Regions from separate parts of the Streptomyces sp. G45 genome, predicted to be linked through region 2. Evidence: riboswitches for the same ligand, from Rfam matches in the RefSeq annotation. Region 2 holds a riboswitch; each other region holds the start of a gene.
What was found. A riboswitch is a leader RNA that binds a small molecule or an ion and turns the genes downstream of it on or off. The one in region 2 is predicted to bind cobalamin.

Region 1: another riboswitch for cobalamin. It lies ahead of metE (5-methyltetrahydropteroyltriglutamate--homocysteine S-methyltransferase); the one in region 2 lies ahead of ACOBQU_RS24300 (CbtB domain-containing protein).
Region 3: another riboswitch for cobalamin. It lies ahead of ACOBQU_RS12950 (ribonucleoside-diphosphate reductase subunit alpha); the one in region 2 lies ahead of ACOBQU_RS24300 (CbtB domain-containing protein).
Region 4: another riboswitch for cobalamin. It lies ahead of ACOBQU_RS28170 (ABC transporter substrate-binding protein); the one in region 2 lies ahead of ACOBQU_RS24300 (CbtB domain-containing protein).

Annotation. Positions count from the first base shown of each region.
Region 1 is NZ_JBMUZU010000001.1:8,496,925-8,500,726, forward strand. It holds gene metE (5-methyltetrahydropteroyltriglutamate--homocysteine S-methyltransferase) at 1-2,064, opposite strand, end outside; cobalamin riboswitch at 2,232-2,455, opposite strand; gene ACOBQU_RS36335 (FAD-dependent monooxygenase) at 2,804-3,802, shown strand, end outside.
Region 2 is NZ_JBMUZU010000001.1:5,757,034-5,760,835, reverse strand. It holds gene ACOBQU_RS24310 (glycoside hydrolase family 6 protein) at 1-739, opposite strand, end outside; gene ACOBQU_RS24305 (ANTAR domain-containing protein) at 898-1,776, shown strand; cobalamin riboswitch at 2,103-2,249, shown strand; gene ACOBQU_RS24300 (CbtB domain-containing protein) at 2,283-2,510, shown strand; gene ACOBQU_RS24295 (CbtA family protein) at 2,627-3,355, shown strand; gene ACOBQU_RS24290 (class F sortase) at 3,352-3,802, opposite strand, start outside.
Region 3 is NZ_JBMUZU010000001.1:3,232,453-3,236,254, reverse strand. It holds gene ACOBQU_RS12950 (ribonucleoside-diphosphate reductase subunit alpha) at 1-1,604, opposite strand, end outside; cobalamin riboswitch at 1,741-1,863, opposite strand; gene ACOBQU_RS12945 (GNAT family N-acetyltransferase) at 2,081-2,578, opposite strand; gene ACOBQU_RS12940 (hypothetical protein) at 2,631-3,293, opposite strand; gene mctP (monocarboxylate uptake permease MctP) at 3,320-3,802, opposite strand, start outside.
Region 4 is NZ_JBMUZU010000001.1:6,672,339-6,676,140, reverse strand. It holds gene ACOBQU_RS28175 (FecCD family ABC transporter permease) at 1-786, opposite strand, end outside; gene ACOBQU_RS28170 (ABC transporter substrate-binding protein) at 783-1,826, opposite strand; cobalamin riboswitch at 1,975-2,100, opposite strand; gene ACOBQU_RS28165 (VOC family protein) at 2,176-2,667, opposite strand; gene ACOBQU_RS28160 (helix-turn-helix domain-containing protein) at 2,672-3,535, opposite strand; gene ACOBQU_RS28155 (asparaginase) at 3,612-3,802, opposite strand, start outside.

The sequences.
Region 1 (3,802 bases), 2.7 Mb from region 2:
GACCTGCATGTGGGAGCGGGCGGCCTCCAGGCTGATGACGTCGGCGTCGAGGTCGTCGATGGCCTGGACGACGTCCCCGAACTCGGCGTAGCACATATGGGTGTGGATCTGTGTGGCGGGCCGCACCCCGCTGGTGGTCAGCCGGAACGCCTCCGTGGCCCACGCCAGGTACGCGGCGCGGTCGGCGGCGCGCAGCGGCAGCGTCTCGCGCAGCGCGGGCTCGTCGACCTGGATGACGGAGGTGCCCGCCGCCTCCAGGTCGGCCACCTCGTCGCGCAGGGCGAGGGCGACTTGGCGGGCGGTGTCGGCGAGTGGCTGGTCGTCGCGGACGAACGACCAGGCGAGCATGGTGACCGGCCCGGTGAGCATGCCCTTGACGGGGCGTTCGGTGAGGGACTGGGCGTAGGCCGTCCAGCGGACCGTCATCGGCTCGGGGCGGGAGACGTCACCGGCGAGGACCGGCGGCCGGACGTAGCGCGTGCCGTACGACTGCACCCAGCCGTGCCGCGTGGCGAGGTAGCCCGTCAGCTGCTCGGCGAAGTACTGGACCATGTCGTTGCGCTCGGCCTCGCCGTGCACCAGCACGTCCAGGCCCGCCTTCTCCTGGAAGGACACCACCTCCTGGACCTCGGCCCGCACGCGCTCCTCGTAGTCGGCCTGGTCGGTCCGGCCCGCGCGCAGGTCGGCGCGGGCGGCGCGCAGTTCAGCGGTCTGCGGGAAGGACCCGATGGTCGTGGTGGGCAGCAGCGGCAGACCGAGGTGGGCGCGCTGCGCGGCGGCGCGCTCGGCGTACGCGGGTGAGCGGCGGGCGTCGGCCGCGGTGACGGCGGCGGCGCGGGCCCGCACGGCGGAGTCGTACGTGATCGGGGAACGGGCGCGGGAGTCCAGGTCGGCGCGGTTGGCGGCGAGTTCGGCGGCGATCGCGCCGGTGCCCTGGGCGAGGCCCTTGGCGAGGGTGACGACCTCGGCGGTCTTCTGCTGGGCGAAGGCCAGCCAGCGCAGGATCTGCGGCGCGATGTCCCGCTCGGCGGCCGCGTCGAGCGGCACGTGCAGCAGGGAGCAGGAGGCGGCCACGTCGACGCGGTCGGCGAGGCCCAGCAGGGTGCCCAGCGCGGCCAGGGACGCCTCCAGGTCGTTGACCCAGACGTTGCGGCCGTCGACGACGCCCGCGACCAGGCGCTTGCCGGGCAGCCCGCCGACCGCGGCGAGGGCGTCCAGGTTGGCGGCCGCGGGTCCCGTGAAGTCCAGGGCGAGCCCGTCGACGGGGGCCTTGGCCAGGACGGGCAGGGCCTCGCCGAGCCGGTCGAAGTACGAGGCGACCAGCAGCTTCGGCCGGTCCGTGAGGGCGCCCAGGTCACGGTAGGCGCGGGCGGCGGCGTTCAGCTCTCCGGGGGAGCGGTCCTGCACGAGGGCGGGCTCGTCGAGCTGCACCCACTCGGCGCCCGCCGCGCGCAGGTCGGCGAGGACCTCGGCGTACACCGGGAGCAGCCGGTCGAGCAGTGTGAGCGGGTCGAAACCGGCGGGCACGCCCGGTGCGGGCTTGGCGAGCAGCAGGTAGGTGACGGGCCCGACGAGCACGGGCCGGGCCGCGAGGCCGAGCGCGCTCGCCTCACCGAACTCCGCGACCTGCCGGGAGGAGTCGGCCGTGAACACCGTATCCGGTCCCAGTTCCGGCACCAGGTAGTGGTAGTTGGTGTCGAACCACTTCGTCATCTCCAGCGGCGCCACGTCCTGGGTGCCGCGCGCCATGGCGAAGTAGCCGTCGAGCGCGTCGGCCGCGACGGCCTCGCGGTGCCGTTCGGGGATCGCCCCGACCATGACGGTGGTGTCCAGGACGTGGTCGTAGTACGAGAAGTCGCCGCTGGGCACCTCGTGGACACCGGTGTCGGCGAGCCGCTGCCAGGTGGCGCGGCGCAGTCGGGCGGCGGTCGAGCGCAGTGAGTCCGCGGTGACGCGGCCCTTCCAGTAGCCCTCGACGGCCTTCTTCAGTTCCCGGTGCTGTCCCTGACGGGGGTAGCCGTACACGGTGGCCCGTGCTGCCGCGGCTGCGGGCTTGGTGGTCACGGAGATCTCCTTCGCGAGATGAGTCCCTGAGGTCCCGGGGACGGGACGCGGGCGCGAAGGGGTGACGGACCGGGCGGCACGGGAGCGCGTGCCGCCCGGCACGCCCGTCCGCCTGGTATGTACGCCGACCCGCCCACGAGGTCACCGGGATGTCCGCGCGCGAACGGGTCGCGCACGGGCAGGTGGCAGGTCTTCGGACTCGCGGGCACGTCCTCACCCTGTGAGGACACCTACTGGCCGTCGCTTCCCAGACCCCGTACGTCGGATCCAGTGCTTCTGACGGCGGTCGTTCCCGCTCACCGCTGCGGGGCAGTCCCGGATTCCCACCGGGTTCCCTCTTGCGACGCCTCCCGCCTGGCGGACGGGGCGAACCAGCTGCACGGGCCAGCCTAGAGGGTGACGGGGCGGGTGGGACAGGGTGTCCGTGATCTGGATGCGGGGCGGCGCGCGCGGACGCATGGGTATGTGGGCGTGGGTGTGGGTGCAGGGGCGCGCCTGGCGGTGGCGCCGATGCGGGCCTGGCGGGCGGTGCGGGTGCGGGCTTGGACGGCGCGCGGGCCCCGGCCCCAGGTCGGGGCGGCGTGGGCCGGACCGTGGGCTGGACGCACAAGAAAGGCGAGGGGGCCGCTGCCTCCTCGCCACTCTCAACGTATAGCGCACGGGGGGCCTTGCGGCAAGGCCCCCGCCCTGCCGCAGAATGCCTGGCCTACAGCCATGACCTGCGTAAACGGGAGTTCTCATGATCGACGTGGTCGTTGTCGGCGCCGGGCCCACCGGGCTGATGCTGGCCGGTGAGCTGCGTCTCGCGGGAGTGCGCACCGTCGTCCTCGACAAGCTGACCGAGCCGTCCGGGCAGTCCCGCGGGCGTGGCCTGCACGCGCGCAGCGTCGAGATCATGGATCAGCGGGGCCTGCTCGACCGGTTCCGCGCGGCCAGCGAGACGTTCCAGGTCGGAGGCCTCTTCGGCGGCATCATGAAGCCGTGGCCCGCAGGGATGGACACCGCTCACCCGTACGGTCTGGCCACGCCGCAGCCGGTCACCGAGCGGCTGCTGGAGGAGTGGGCGTGCGAACTCGGCGCCGAGATCCGGCGCGGCCACACGGTGGTCGGGCTGAGCCAGGACGAGGACGGCGTGAACCTCGAACTGGCCGACGGCACGAGCCTGCGCGCCCGCTACGCCGTCGGCTGCGACGGCGGGCGCAGCACGGTGCGCAAGCTGCTCGGCGTCGGCTTCCCCGGTGAGCCCGCCAAGGTCGAGACGCTGCTCGGGGACATGGAGGTGACCGAGGCCCCGGAGGCGGTCGCCGCCGTCGTCGAGGAGGTCCGCAGGACCCAGCTGCGGTTCGGCGTCCTTCCCGACGTGGACGGGAACAAGGGCGTGTACCGGATCATCGTGCCCGCCGAGGGTGTGGCGGAGGACCGCGGCGCGGGGCCGACCCTGGAGGAGTTCAAGGCGCGGCTGCGGGCCGTCGCGGGCACCGACTTCGGGGCGCACACGCCGCGTTGGCTGTCCCGGTTCACCGACGCCACGCGGCAGGCCGAGCGCTACCGCGTCGGCCGGGTGCTGCTGGCCGGGGACGCGGCGCACATCCATCCGCCGACCGGCGGCCAGGGGCTCAACCTGGGCGTGCAGGACGCGTTCAACCTGGGCTGGAAGCTGGCCGCCGAGGTCAACGGCCGGGCGCCGGAGGGCCTTCTCGACAGCTACCACGCGGAGCGGCACCCGGTGGGGGCCCGC
Region 2 (3,802 bases):
CGTTCACCGCGAAGCCGTCGGCCTTCTCGACGCCGGAGCGCTTCAGGGGCTCGAAGAGGGCGTCGGGGTGCGACCACCCGGCGTTGCCCGCGTCCAGGTAGACCTTGGTGTTCTTCAGGGACGTGAGGGTGCCGATGGCGCCGTTGAGGAGGTCGTAGCGCTCCTCGTGGAACTGCTCCGGCGTGCACTTGTCGACCATGTGCAGCACCGCGTCCGGCTCCAGGACGACCGTGGCGTGCCGGTCGCCGATGCCCTTGGCGACGCCGTCGATCCACGCGCGGTAGGCGTTGCCGTCGGCGGCGCCGCCCTTGGAGAACTGGCCGCAGTCGCGGTGCGGGATGTTGTACAGGACGAGGACGGCGTCCCGGTCGGCCTTCTCGGCGGCCTGGGTGAAGCCGCGCGCCTCGTCCTCGGGGCGCTCCGGGCCGATCCACTCGGCGACGGGCTGCTCGGCGATCTTCCGGATCTGCCGCGCCTCGTCCTTCTTGCCGTCCTTCTCGTACGCGGCGACCTGCCGCGCCGCGTTCCCGTCGGGGTTGACCCAGAACGGCGCCTCGTCCTTCGGGCGCTGCTGCACCGGGCGCGTCGCGCCGTCCCCCTCGCCCTCGCCGTCACCGCCGTCGGACGAGCACCCCGAGAGGGCGGAGAGCAGCAGGGCCGCGCCCGCCAGGAGCGCCGGAGCCGCCGTCCCCGGGCCGCGATCCCCCGTACGCGACCTGTGTTGTTGCGGTACATCCACTCCCCCTTGGGCGCACGGTTCAGTGGTCAATCCTGACATAACACAGTGCGCCCCACGAGGGCGGACGGATGCGCGAAGGCACCTGTTGGAGAGCTGTTACAGCGTCCGGAAGCGGGGTAGGCGAGCTGCCGTGGGGGGCGGTGGAGAAGGGAACGCCCATGCCCGACCGCGCCTCACAGCTCCAGCTGGCCCGGGCCCTCGTCGAGGCCGTCGACACGGTCAGCGACGACTTCGACGCGGGGCGGCACCTGGGCCGCGTGAGCCAGCACTGCGCCGAACTCCTCGACGCCCTCGCCGCGGGGGTGATGTACGCGGACCCGGACGCGGCGGACGGCGGGGCGCGCCTGGCGGTGAGCCGCCGCGGGGGCGAGCTGGCGCGGGAGCTGCTCGAGGCGCAGCGGCGCGGCGGGCCCTGCGTCGAGGCGTACGGCAGCGGCCGGGCGGTGCCGCCGGTGCGGCTCGGCTCCGGCGACGCGCTGGTGCGCTGGCCCGCCTTCACGGCGCGGGCCCGCGCGCGGGGCGTGGCCTGCACGTTCGCGGTGCCGCTGCGGGAGCGCGACGACGTGTTCGGCGCCCTGAACGTGTTCGTCCCGCGGGCCGACCCCGCGGGGGCGCGCGGGGGCGCGGGCGACGGCGGAGTGGAACTCGCCCGGGCGCTCGCCGAGGCCGCCGCGGTCGGGCTGCGCAACCACCGTACGTACGCCTCGTACCGGGTGCTGGCGCAGCAGCTCCAGTCGGCCCTGACCAGCCGCATCCGCATCGAGCAGGCCAAGGGCATCCTCGCCGAGCGCTGGGGGTCGGGGCTCGACGGCGCGTTCGACACGCTGCGGCGGTACGCGCGCCGCGAGCGCCTGGTGATGGACGCGGTCGCCCAGGCGGTGATCGAGGGGACGCTCGACGACGCGGTGCTGCGGGGCGACGGGGCCCGCGCGGACGGGGTGGCCCGCACGGACGGGGTCGCCCGCGCGAGCGGGGACGGCACCCGCCCCGGCCGGGACGGTGCGGGCGGCCCGGGTGCTGGCGTCAAACGCCCCTAGGCCGCGGTCGCCTTCCGCTCTAGAGTCAGCTACACGGCCCAAGCCCCCGGCCTGAGTTGACCGAGGACCGCGCCCCGCGTCGGGGAGCGGACCACCAAGGCCTCCCGCGCCGACGCCGGGTTCCTCCCGCAGCTCGTGCGCGCGCGGTCGAGGACCAGCCCGGTCGGCGGCTCCAGGGGGAGCGGGTCGTTGACCGGGCCAGGTGCGTCCCGGCCCACCGCACACGTTCCGGGCGCCACACGCGCGCGGGCGCGCGCGCCCGCTCCGGGCGCCTGTGCGCCGCCGCCCGGCTCACTTGACCTGGTTGACAGTGTCCATGACCACCTGGGACTCTCCCGGCGACAAGTCCATACATCGAGGCGACGGTTGCCAGGAACCCGGTGCGACTCCGGGACGGTCCCGCCACTGTGACCCCGGGCGCGTGCTGTCGGCGCGCGGGGAAGTCAGGAACTGACCCGTCGTCCTCCTGCCATGGGGCGTGGAAACCCCAGAAGGAGAGTGACGGCATGTCCGCTTCCGCCGCGCACACCGCACCACAGTCCGAGCACGCCGCCGTACAGTCCGCGACCATCCAGACCCGCGACTGGCTGATCGCGGCGGCCGCCGCGATCGTGGCGCTGATCGCGCTGTACGCCGTCTTCATGGACAACGGCTCGCTGGTCTCGGCGACCGGCGACTACCTGCACGAGTTCGCGCACGACGGACGGCACCTCTTCGGTGCCCCCTGCCACTGATCGGGGCCGCGCGCGCCATGACGTCGTCCCCTGACTCCCCGAACTCCCTCACCGCTCCCCGGACTTCACCCACCGGCCCCCCTGACTCCGCGTCCGCCCCGGTCACGGCCTCGCCCGTGCTGTCGTTGCTCGGCCGCGGCCTCGCGGCCGGGGGCCTCGGCGGGCTCGCCGCCGGTCTGTTCTCGCTGCTGCTCGCCGAGCCCCTGATGGACAGGGCGATCCGCGCGGAGGAGGCCCGCTCCCACGAGCACGAGCCCGCGGGCGGCGCGGTGCAGCACCACGAGGAGCTGTTCTCGCGCTCGACCCAGCACGCGGGCCTGGTCATCGCCCTGGTCGTCGCGGGCCTCGCGATCGGCGTGCTGTTCGCCGTCGCATACGCCGTCGTGCACCGGCGCGACCCGCGCGCGCACCCCTGGCCGAGGGCGCTCGCTTGCTGCGCGGCGGCGTTCTGCGCCGTGTCCCTGTTCCCGGCGCTGCGCTATCCGGCGAACCCGCCGGGCGTCGGCGACTCCGGCACGGTCGGCGACCGGCAGGAGATGTGGCTGGGCGCGGTCGCCGTGAGCGTGCTCGGCATGTTCCTGGTGTGGCAGGTGTACGTGCGCCTGGCGCACCGCCCGCTGCCGGTGCGCCAGGGCGCGGCGGCCGTGACGGCAGTGGCGGTCCTCGCGCTGCTGTGGGCGCTGCCGGACAACCCGGACCCGGTGCCGGTCAGCCCGACGCTGCTGTGGGACTTCCGGATGCTGTCCCTGGCGTCGCACGTGCTGCTGTGGGCGGTGTTCGCGGCGGTCTTCGGCGGCCTGGGGCTGCGCGCGCTGCGCGGCACCCGGAGTGCCGCCGAGGGCTAGCGGTCCACCCCGGTGAGGTAGGCGGAGACGACGACGTTCGCCGAGTAGGTGCGGCTGGCCCGGTCGAAGGTGCCGCCGCAGGTGATCAGGCGCAGCTCGGCCCGTCCTGCCTCCCGGGGCCCGTAGGCCCGCCGCGCGTCGAAGTCGTTCCCGCCGAGCACCTGGACGTCGTCCACGGTGAACTCGGCGAGGGAGCCGTCGTCGCGGGTCACGCGGATCTTCTCGCCGGGGCGCACCGCGCTCAGGTGGTAGAAGACCGCGGGCCGGGTCTCGGTGTCCACGTGCCCGACGAGCAGGGCGGGCCCGGCGGCACCGGGCCGCACGCCGCCTCCGTACCAGCCGACGACGCCGGGCTGCGCGTACGGCGGCGGGTCGATCGCGCCGCGCGGGTCGAGGCCGCGGGCCACGACCGGGGCGCGTACGCCGAGGGACGGCACGTCGACGCGC
Region 3 (3,802 bases), 2.5 Mb from region 2:
TGGAAGAAGACGTCCTGGAGGCCCATGGCGCCCAGGCCCACCGGGCGCCACTTGGCGTTGGAGCGCCCCGCCTGCTCGGTCGGGTAGAAGTTGATGTCCACGACGCGGTCGAGGAACGTCACGGCCGTGCGGACGGTGGCGTCGAGCCGCTCCCAGTCGATGTCCCCGGCCGCCGTGTCGACGAACGCCCCGAGGTTCACCGAGCCGAGGTTGCAGACGGCCGTCTCGCCGTCGTCGGTGACCTCCAGGATCTCCGTGCACAGGTTGGAGGAGTGCACGGTGTGGCCGGGCTCGGCGGTCTGGTTGGCCGTCCGGTTGGAGGTGTCCTTGAAGGTCATCCAGCCGTTGCCGGTCTGCGCGAGGGCGCGCATCATCCGGCCGTACAGCTCGCGCGCGGGCATGGTCTTCTGCGCGAGACCGGCCGCCTCCGCCTTCTTGTACGCCGCGTCGAACTCCTCGCCCCACAGGTCGACAAGGTCGGGCACGTCGGAGGGCGAGAACAGCGACCACTCCTGGTCGGCGGCGACGCGGCGCATGAACTCGTCGGGGATCCAGTGCGCCAGGTTCAGGTTGTGGGTGCGCCGGGCGTCCTCGCCCGTGTTGTCGCGCAGCTCCAGGAACTCCTCGATGTCGGAGTGCCAGGTCTCCAGGTAGACCGCGGCGGCGCCCTTGCGGCGGCCGCCCTGGTTGACCGCCGCCACCGACGCGTCGAGGGTCTTCAGGAACGGCACGATGCCGTTGGAGTGCCCGTTGGTGCCGCGGATCAGCGAGCCGCGCGAGCGGATGCGGGAGTACGACAGGCCGATGCCGCCCGCGTGCTTCGACAGGCGCGCCACCTGGTGGTAGCGGTCGTAGATGGAGTCCAGCTCGTCAAGCGGCGAGTCGAGCAGGTAGCAGCTGGACATCTGCGGGTGCCGGGTGCCGGAGTTGAAGAGCGTCGGCGAGGACGGCAGGTAGTCCAGGCGGCTCATCAGGCCGTACAGCGCGGCGACCTCGTCGAGCGCGCGCTCGCTGTCGTCCTCGGCGAGCCCGGCGGCCACGCGCAGCATGAAGTGCTGCGGCGTCTCGATGACCTTGCGGGTGATCGGGTGCCGCAGCAGATAGCGGCTGTGCAGGGTGCGCAGGCCGAAGTAGCCGAAGCGGCGGTCGGCGCCGTCGGCGAGGGCGGCCTCCACGAGCCCGTCGAGGCGGGCGGCGTGCCGGGCGGCGAACGCGGCGGTGCGGTCGGCGATCAGGCCCTCGCGGTGCCCCACCGCGACCGACTCGGAGAACGACGTCACGCCCTGCGACGCGGCCTCCTCGCGGATGCCGATGGTCAGCAGGCGGGCGGCGAGCCGGGAGTACGCGGGGTCCTCGGAGATGAGCCCGGCGGCGGCCTCGGTGGCGAGTTCCCTCAGCTCCGCCTCGTCGGCCTTCGCCGAGCGGCCGCGCAGCGCGGCGGCGGCGACCCGGCCGGGGTCGGCGTCGGGGAGGTCGGCGGTGAGGTCGGTCAGGGTGCGCAACAGCGCGGTACCGGGACCGTCGGTGGTCGGCGCGGACCGCTCGGCGGTCTCGTTACCGGCTGCGGCCTGCGCTGACGCGGGCTCGGCGGGCGCGATGGTCACGTGGTGCTCTCCCTCGCTCGGCTCGGGGCCTGGCGGCGGGACGAGGGCACGCGGGCGCGACCGCGCGCGGCGGTGGCGTACTGCGCGTCCTTCAGCCCACTCCACGAGGCCCGGACATCTGGCGCCCGGACCGGGCGGTACGGGCGCGCTGTCGGCAGGTCCTCGGACTGATGGGTACGCAAAAGCGCACACGTACACCGTTGCGGGACAGTTCCGGACTTGCACCGGATTCCCCTGCGGCGACAGCGAGCACGAGCATACATCTTGTGCTGGCTTCTGGAAGCGCCCCTAGATGTTGTGTCGGAGGGTGACGCAGACCTCACCGGAAGGTGCCGTCGGGCGTCAACCGCGGGGGTGCGCGCGGCGGTCCGCACGGCGGCGGGCGCGGCGGCACACGGCCCCGGCCGCACCGCCGTTCACAGCGGTCTACAGGGGCCTACGGGGGTCTACAGGGGCCTACGGCGGCCTACGGCGGTCTACAGCGGCAACGCGTAGGCGAGCAGCGGAAGGCCGGGCAGCGGCTCCCAGTCCCGGCGCGGGGCGCGGACGAAGCCCAGGCGCACGTACAGCCGCTGCGCCGCGCCCATCGCGGGCTGGGTGGACAGCACCAGCGCCGTGCGCCCGGCGGCGCGGGCTCGGCGGGCGCAGTCGCGTACGAGGGCTTCGCCCGCGCCCCGGCCGCGCGCCTCGCGGCCGACGGCCAGCATGCGGATCTCGGCCTCGCCGTCCCGGCAGATCTCGGCGAGCGGCCCGCCCGCCGACGGCACGTACGTCACGCCGCCGAGCAGCCGCTCGCCCTCGACGGCCACCAGGACCTCGGCGGCGGCGTCCCGCCCGGCCACGTCCCGCAGCTGCTCCCGGTACCCGTCGGCCTCGTCGAAGGCCAGCAGACCGGCGTCCGCGTAGACCTCGGCCGTGAGGGTGCCCAGCGCCGCGTACTCGTCCGGCCGCACCCGTCTGATGGTGATGTCCATGCGCGGCAGTGTGCCCGAGGGCGGCGGTGGCGGGCCCCGTTTTCCCGCTTCCTCAGCCGCCGACGTGCGGTGGGTCCGTCGGCGCCTGGTCGCCGAACTCCGGCAGGTCGCCGCGCTCCACGGGGGCGGTGGGTGTGCTGGGTGTGCGGGGCGTGGCGGGCGTGCCCGTGTCGCCGCCGTCCGTGGGCAGGCCCATGGGGTCCGCGGGCCTCGGCAGGATCGCGTCGAGTTCGCGGTCGTCGGCGCGGTGGGCGCGCTCGGCGGCGGCGCGCAGCACGTCCCGGCCGACGGCCCCGCGGTCGGCGGAGACCTGGACGCGCAGCCCGTTCTCGGAGCGGGCGTATTCGTGCGCCTGGCCGGTCACGCGGTACCAGCCCGGACCGTCCTTCTCGCACCTGCTGGCCGCAGGCGGGACGGTGCGGCAGTTCGCGTCGTCGACGGTGCCGCGGTCGACGCGCAGGGCGATCCGCCCGCCGCCGCGCTTGTGCACGTACGTGACCTGGAAGCCGTCGGCGCCGAGCACGCCCGCGGACTGGGTCGCCGCCGTGTACCCGTCGGCCTCGGTCACGTACACGTGCTCGACGACGGTCTGCGCCGCCCGGGCCCGCGCCTCCAACTCGGCGCGGTCCGGGGCGGATCCCGCACCGGAGTCCTCCGTACCGCACCCCGTCAGGGCGAGCAGCAGGCACACGGGCGGCAGCAGACGTCGTCTCATGGGGCCATCCTCGCGTAGGGCGCGGATCAGTGCCCGGCGCCCACCTTCGGCAGCTCGGCCCGGACGCCCGCGTCCCCGGCGTCCGCCGTGTAGTCCTCGGGAGACGTCTCGTCGACGCCCTCGGGGGCCTTGAGGGCCCTCAGGACGACGGTGAGGACGACGGTCACCACCACGTTGAGGACGAACGCCGTCAGACCGATGTAGCCGATCTCGCCGATGCCGGGGATCTCCTTGGCGGAGCCGCCGAAGTGCTTCTGCGTCGGCGAGGCGACGCCGTACGCCGCGACCGTCCCGTACACCATGCCGACCGCCCACCCGGCGAGCAGCGCCCAGCGGTGGAACCACCGTGTGAACAGGCCGCCGACCAGCGCGGGCATGGTCTGGAGGATCCAGATGCCGCCCAGGAGCTGGAAGTTGATCGCCACCGTCTTGTCCATGCCGAGGACGAAGACGAGCGCGCCGACCTTCACCAGGAGCGACACCAGCTTGGAGACCTTCGTCTCCTGCTC
Region 4 (3,802 bases), 920 kb from region 2:
CAGGGCCGTCACGGACAGCAGGATCAGGCGGACCCGGGCCACGTGCACCCCGAGGGAGGCCGCCGCGTCCTCGCCGAACGCGAACGCGTCGAGCGTACGGGCGTGGCCCAGGCAGATCGTGAGGGCCACGGCGAGCACGGCCGCGCACGCCGCCACGTCCGTCCAGCCCGCCCCGCTCAGCGAGCCGAGCAGCCAGAACAGCACGCCCCGGGTGGTCTCCGCGTCGGCCGACGTCAGGATGACGAAGGAGGTGACGGCGGAGAAGAACTGCATGGCGGCGACCCCGGAGAGGACCACGCGGTCCGCGGTCGCGCCGAGGGCCCGGCTGAGCAGCAGCACGAACGCGAAGGCGCCGATGGCCCCGGCGAACGCCCCGGTGGACAGCGTGAGCACGCCCCCGCCGACGCCGAGGACCACCACGGCGACGGCGCCCGTGGACGCCCCGGAGGAGACGCCGAGGACGAAGGGGTCCGCGAGCGGGTTGCGCAGCAGGGACTGGAGCACGGCGCCGCACACCGCGAGGCCCGCCCCGCACACGCCCGCGAGGAGGGTGCGCGGCATGCGCAGGTTCCAGACGATCCCGTCGCGCAGCGGGGTGAGTTCGGGCTCGCCCCAGCCGAGGTGCGCGGCCACCGCCGACCACACGTCCGGCACGGAGATGTCCGCCGGGCCGATGGTGACGGAGACGGCCACGGACAGCAGCAGGGCGGCGAGCCCCACGGCGCCCAGCAGGGTGGCGCGCGCGGCGGCGCTCACCGCGCGGGGCCGGACGTCCGCCGCGCTCACCGCGCCAGGCCGAACGTCCGCAGGCCCGCCGCGACCTGCTCGATGCCGTCGACCGTGCGGATCGTCGGGTTCAGGGCCTGGCCGCTGAGCAGCACGTACCGCTTCTTCTTCACGGCGGTGAGGTTCCTGGTGACGGGGTGGGACTCCAGGAACGCGATCTTCGCGCGGGCGCTCTCCGCCGACTGCGCCTTGCGCGTGAGGTCGCCGATGACCAGGACGTCCGGGTCGCGGTCGGCGACGGTCTCCCAGTTGACCTGGGGCCATTCGGCGCGGGTGTCGGCGAAGGCGTTGCGCAGGCCGAGGGTGCGGGTGATGACGCCGGGCGCGCCGCAGCAGCCCGCGATGTACGGGGCCTTGGAGTCGGAGAACCAGTACGCGACGGACGTCCGGGACCCCTTCGGTGCCTTCGCCGTGCGGGCGGCCTTCGCCGTGCGGGCGGCCTTCGCGGTGCGCGCCTTGAGGTCCGCGATCAGGCGTTCGCCGCGCTCCTCGACGTCGAAGATCCGGGCGAGGTCGCGGATCTCGCCGTAGACGGTGTCCATGGTGAGGGTCCGCACGCGCTTGCCGTCGCCGTCGCCGCTGTTGTCCTTGCCCGCGCAGTCGGTGGGCGAGACGTAGACGGGCACGCCGAGCCCGGTGAACTTGGCGCGGTCGGCGACGCCGCCCTTGCCGACGGTGTACAGGAACGACGCGCTGACGAAGTCCGGCTCCTTGGAGAGGACCTTCTCCAGGGAGGGGTAGCGGTCGGCGAGGCGCTCGACCTTGGCGTTGGCCGCCTTCAGGTCGGGGCGGACCGGGTCGGTCCAGGTGCCGGTCCCGGCCATGCGGTCGGCGAGGCCGAGGGAGAGCAGGATCTCGCTGGAGCCCTGGTCGAGGGAGACGGCCCGCCGGGGCGGCGCGTCGACGCGGACCTTCGCGCCGCAGGCGGTGACGGTCACCGGGAAGCCGTCGGCCCCGGCCCGGTCGTCGTGGCGGGCGGCGGGGCCGCCGCAGGCCGTGAGGAGGACGAGCCCCGCGGCGAGCAGGGCGGTACGGCGCACGCGCCGCGCGGGGCGGTGAACGGCGGCGACGGCGACGGCGACGGCGGGCGGGACAACGTGGGGCACAGGACTTCCCGGGTCTCATGGCTCATGCGCGGAGCCTGGTCTGCGAAACCCCGCCGCCCGGCGCCCGGGCGGCGGTGCCAGCAGGTCTTCGGACTCGAGTTCGTCCGGACGGGGCCGCCTTCCCGGGCGTCCGCACGCCCAGTGGCCGCTGGCCCCGCCCGTCCCCCTCACCGCTGCGCGTCAGTTCCGGATTCCCACCGGATTCCCTGGCCCGGGTGCGGGCGCGACTGGCGTGCGCAAGCTATCACCCCGCCCCGGCGGGCAGGGCCGTCGCCCCTGGCCGTCACCCCTGGTCGGGGCGGGGCTCACCGCGGTAGGTCCCGAAGGACCACTTGTTGCCCTCGGGGTCGGCGATGGTGAACTCGCGGCTGCCATAGGGCTGGTCGGCGAGCGGCCGCAGCACCTTCGCGCCCGCCGCCGTGACCCGCCGGTACAGGTCGTCGACGCGGTCCGTGACGACGTACGCCCCGAACGTGCCGGGGTCCAGGCAGTACGCGGAGGACGCGGGGTCGTGGTCGCCGAGCATGATGCCGCCGCCCTCGGGCCAGTCGAGCTGGGCGTGGGCGACGCGGCCGCCGTCCTCGTGGACGGCGGTGCGCAGGAAGCCGACGGTGGAGACGAGGAAGTCGATCAGGGCGGGGGCGTCGTGGGCCTGGAGGGAGGGCCAGACGTCGGGGGCGCGCAGGTTCCGGCCGTCGGCGGGTGTGCCGGAGTGCGCACCGCTCTGGTGCGTTTCATCAGCTTTGGTGGCGTTTGCGGCGTTGATGTCGTTCATGGGGTCAGTCTTCGCCGTCGCGGTGTCCCCCGGCTTGGATATTCCGGCACTCTTCGGCGAGCCAGGCGCTGGGGCTGAGGCCGGTGTACTGGCGGAAGTCCCGTACGAGGTGGGAGTGGTCGTAGTAGCCGCTGTCGGCGGCGACGCGCGCGAGGTCCAGGGGCGCGCCCGCGGCGAAGGCGCGGGCCGCGCGGCCCTTCGCGTGCTGGAAGCGCATGAGGCGGGCGGCCTGCTTGGGGGTGACGCCGGTCTCGGCGCGGAACAGCGCGGTCAGGCGGCGCTCGCTGAGCGCCACGTGCGCGGCGAGGCCGGGCAGCGTGCCCGCGCCGCGGCGCCGGGCGAGCCAGGCCCAGGCCTCGGCGACCTCCGGCCGCACCGCGCCGGACCCGTCGGCCGCGCGGCGGGCCAGGTAGGCGTTCAGGCGGGCGAACCGCTCGCCCCAGGTGTCGGCCGCGCACAGTTGCTCCCGTACGTCGGCGGCGGCCCGCCCGAGGACGTCCGTGCCGTCGGTGACGAGCCGCCCGGTCAGTTCGGCGGCGGGCAGGCCGAGGAGGGCGCGGGCGGCGAGCGGGTGCAGGGCGAGCTGGATGCCCGCCTCGTGCTCGGGCCGCACCACGTACGCGGGGCTCTGGTGCAGGCCGCCCACGACGATCTCGGTGCGGGCGGCGCCGGGCCCGGCGGCCTGGTCGGGGGTGGCGCCGGTGACGACGGGCCCGTCGAGCGAGAAGATCAGCGTCAGGTACGGGGACGGCAGGCCCCGGTGCAGGCCCGGGGTCTGGCCCCGGCTCCGGTAGCCCACGGCGGAGACGACCCCGCCGCCGTACGGGGGCGGGGTGGCGCGGACGAACTCGCTGGTGGCGGGGCCCATGGGTCCATTGTGGCCGCGTGCCCGGCCCGTGCGCGCCCCTCCGCCGCCCGTGCCCCCGCGTCCGTGCGTCCGTGCGTCAGCCGTGCTGGAGGCGGCGGAAGGCGGCCCGGGTCGCCTCCCGGTCGGCGCCGTCCGCGAGGAGCGCGTACAGCAGCAGCCGGGCCTTGGGGGCGTCGAGGGGGCCCGCGGAGAGCAGGCCGCGGGAGAGCAGGTCGGCCTCGGAGCCGGGGCCGCGGTAGGTCTCGCTGAGCAGCGGGCCCGCGCCGG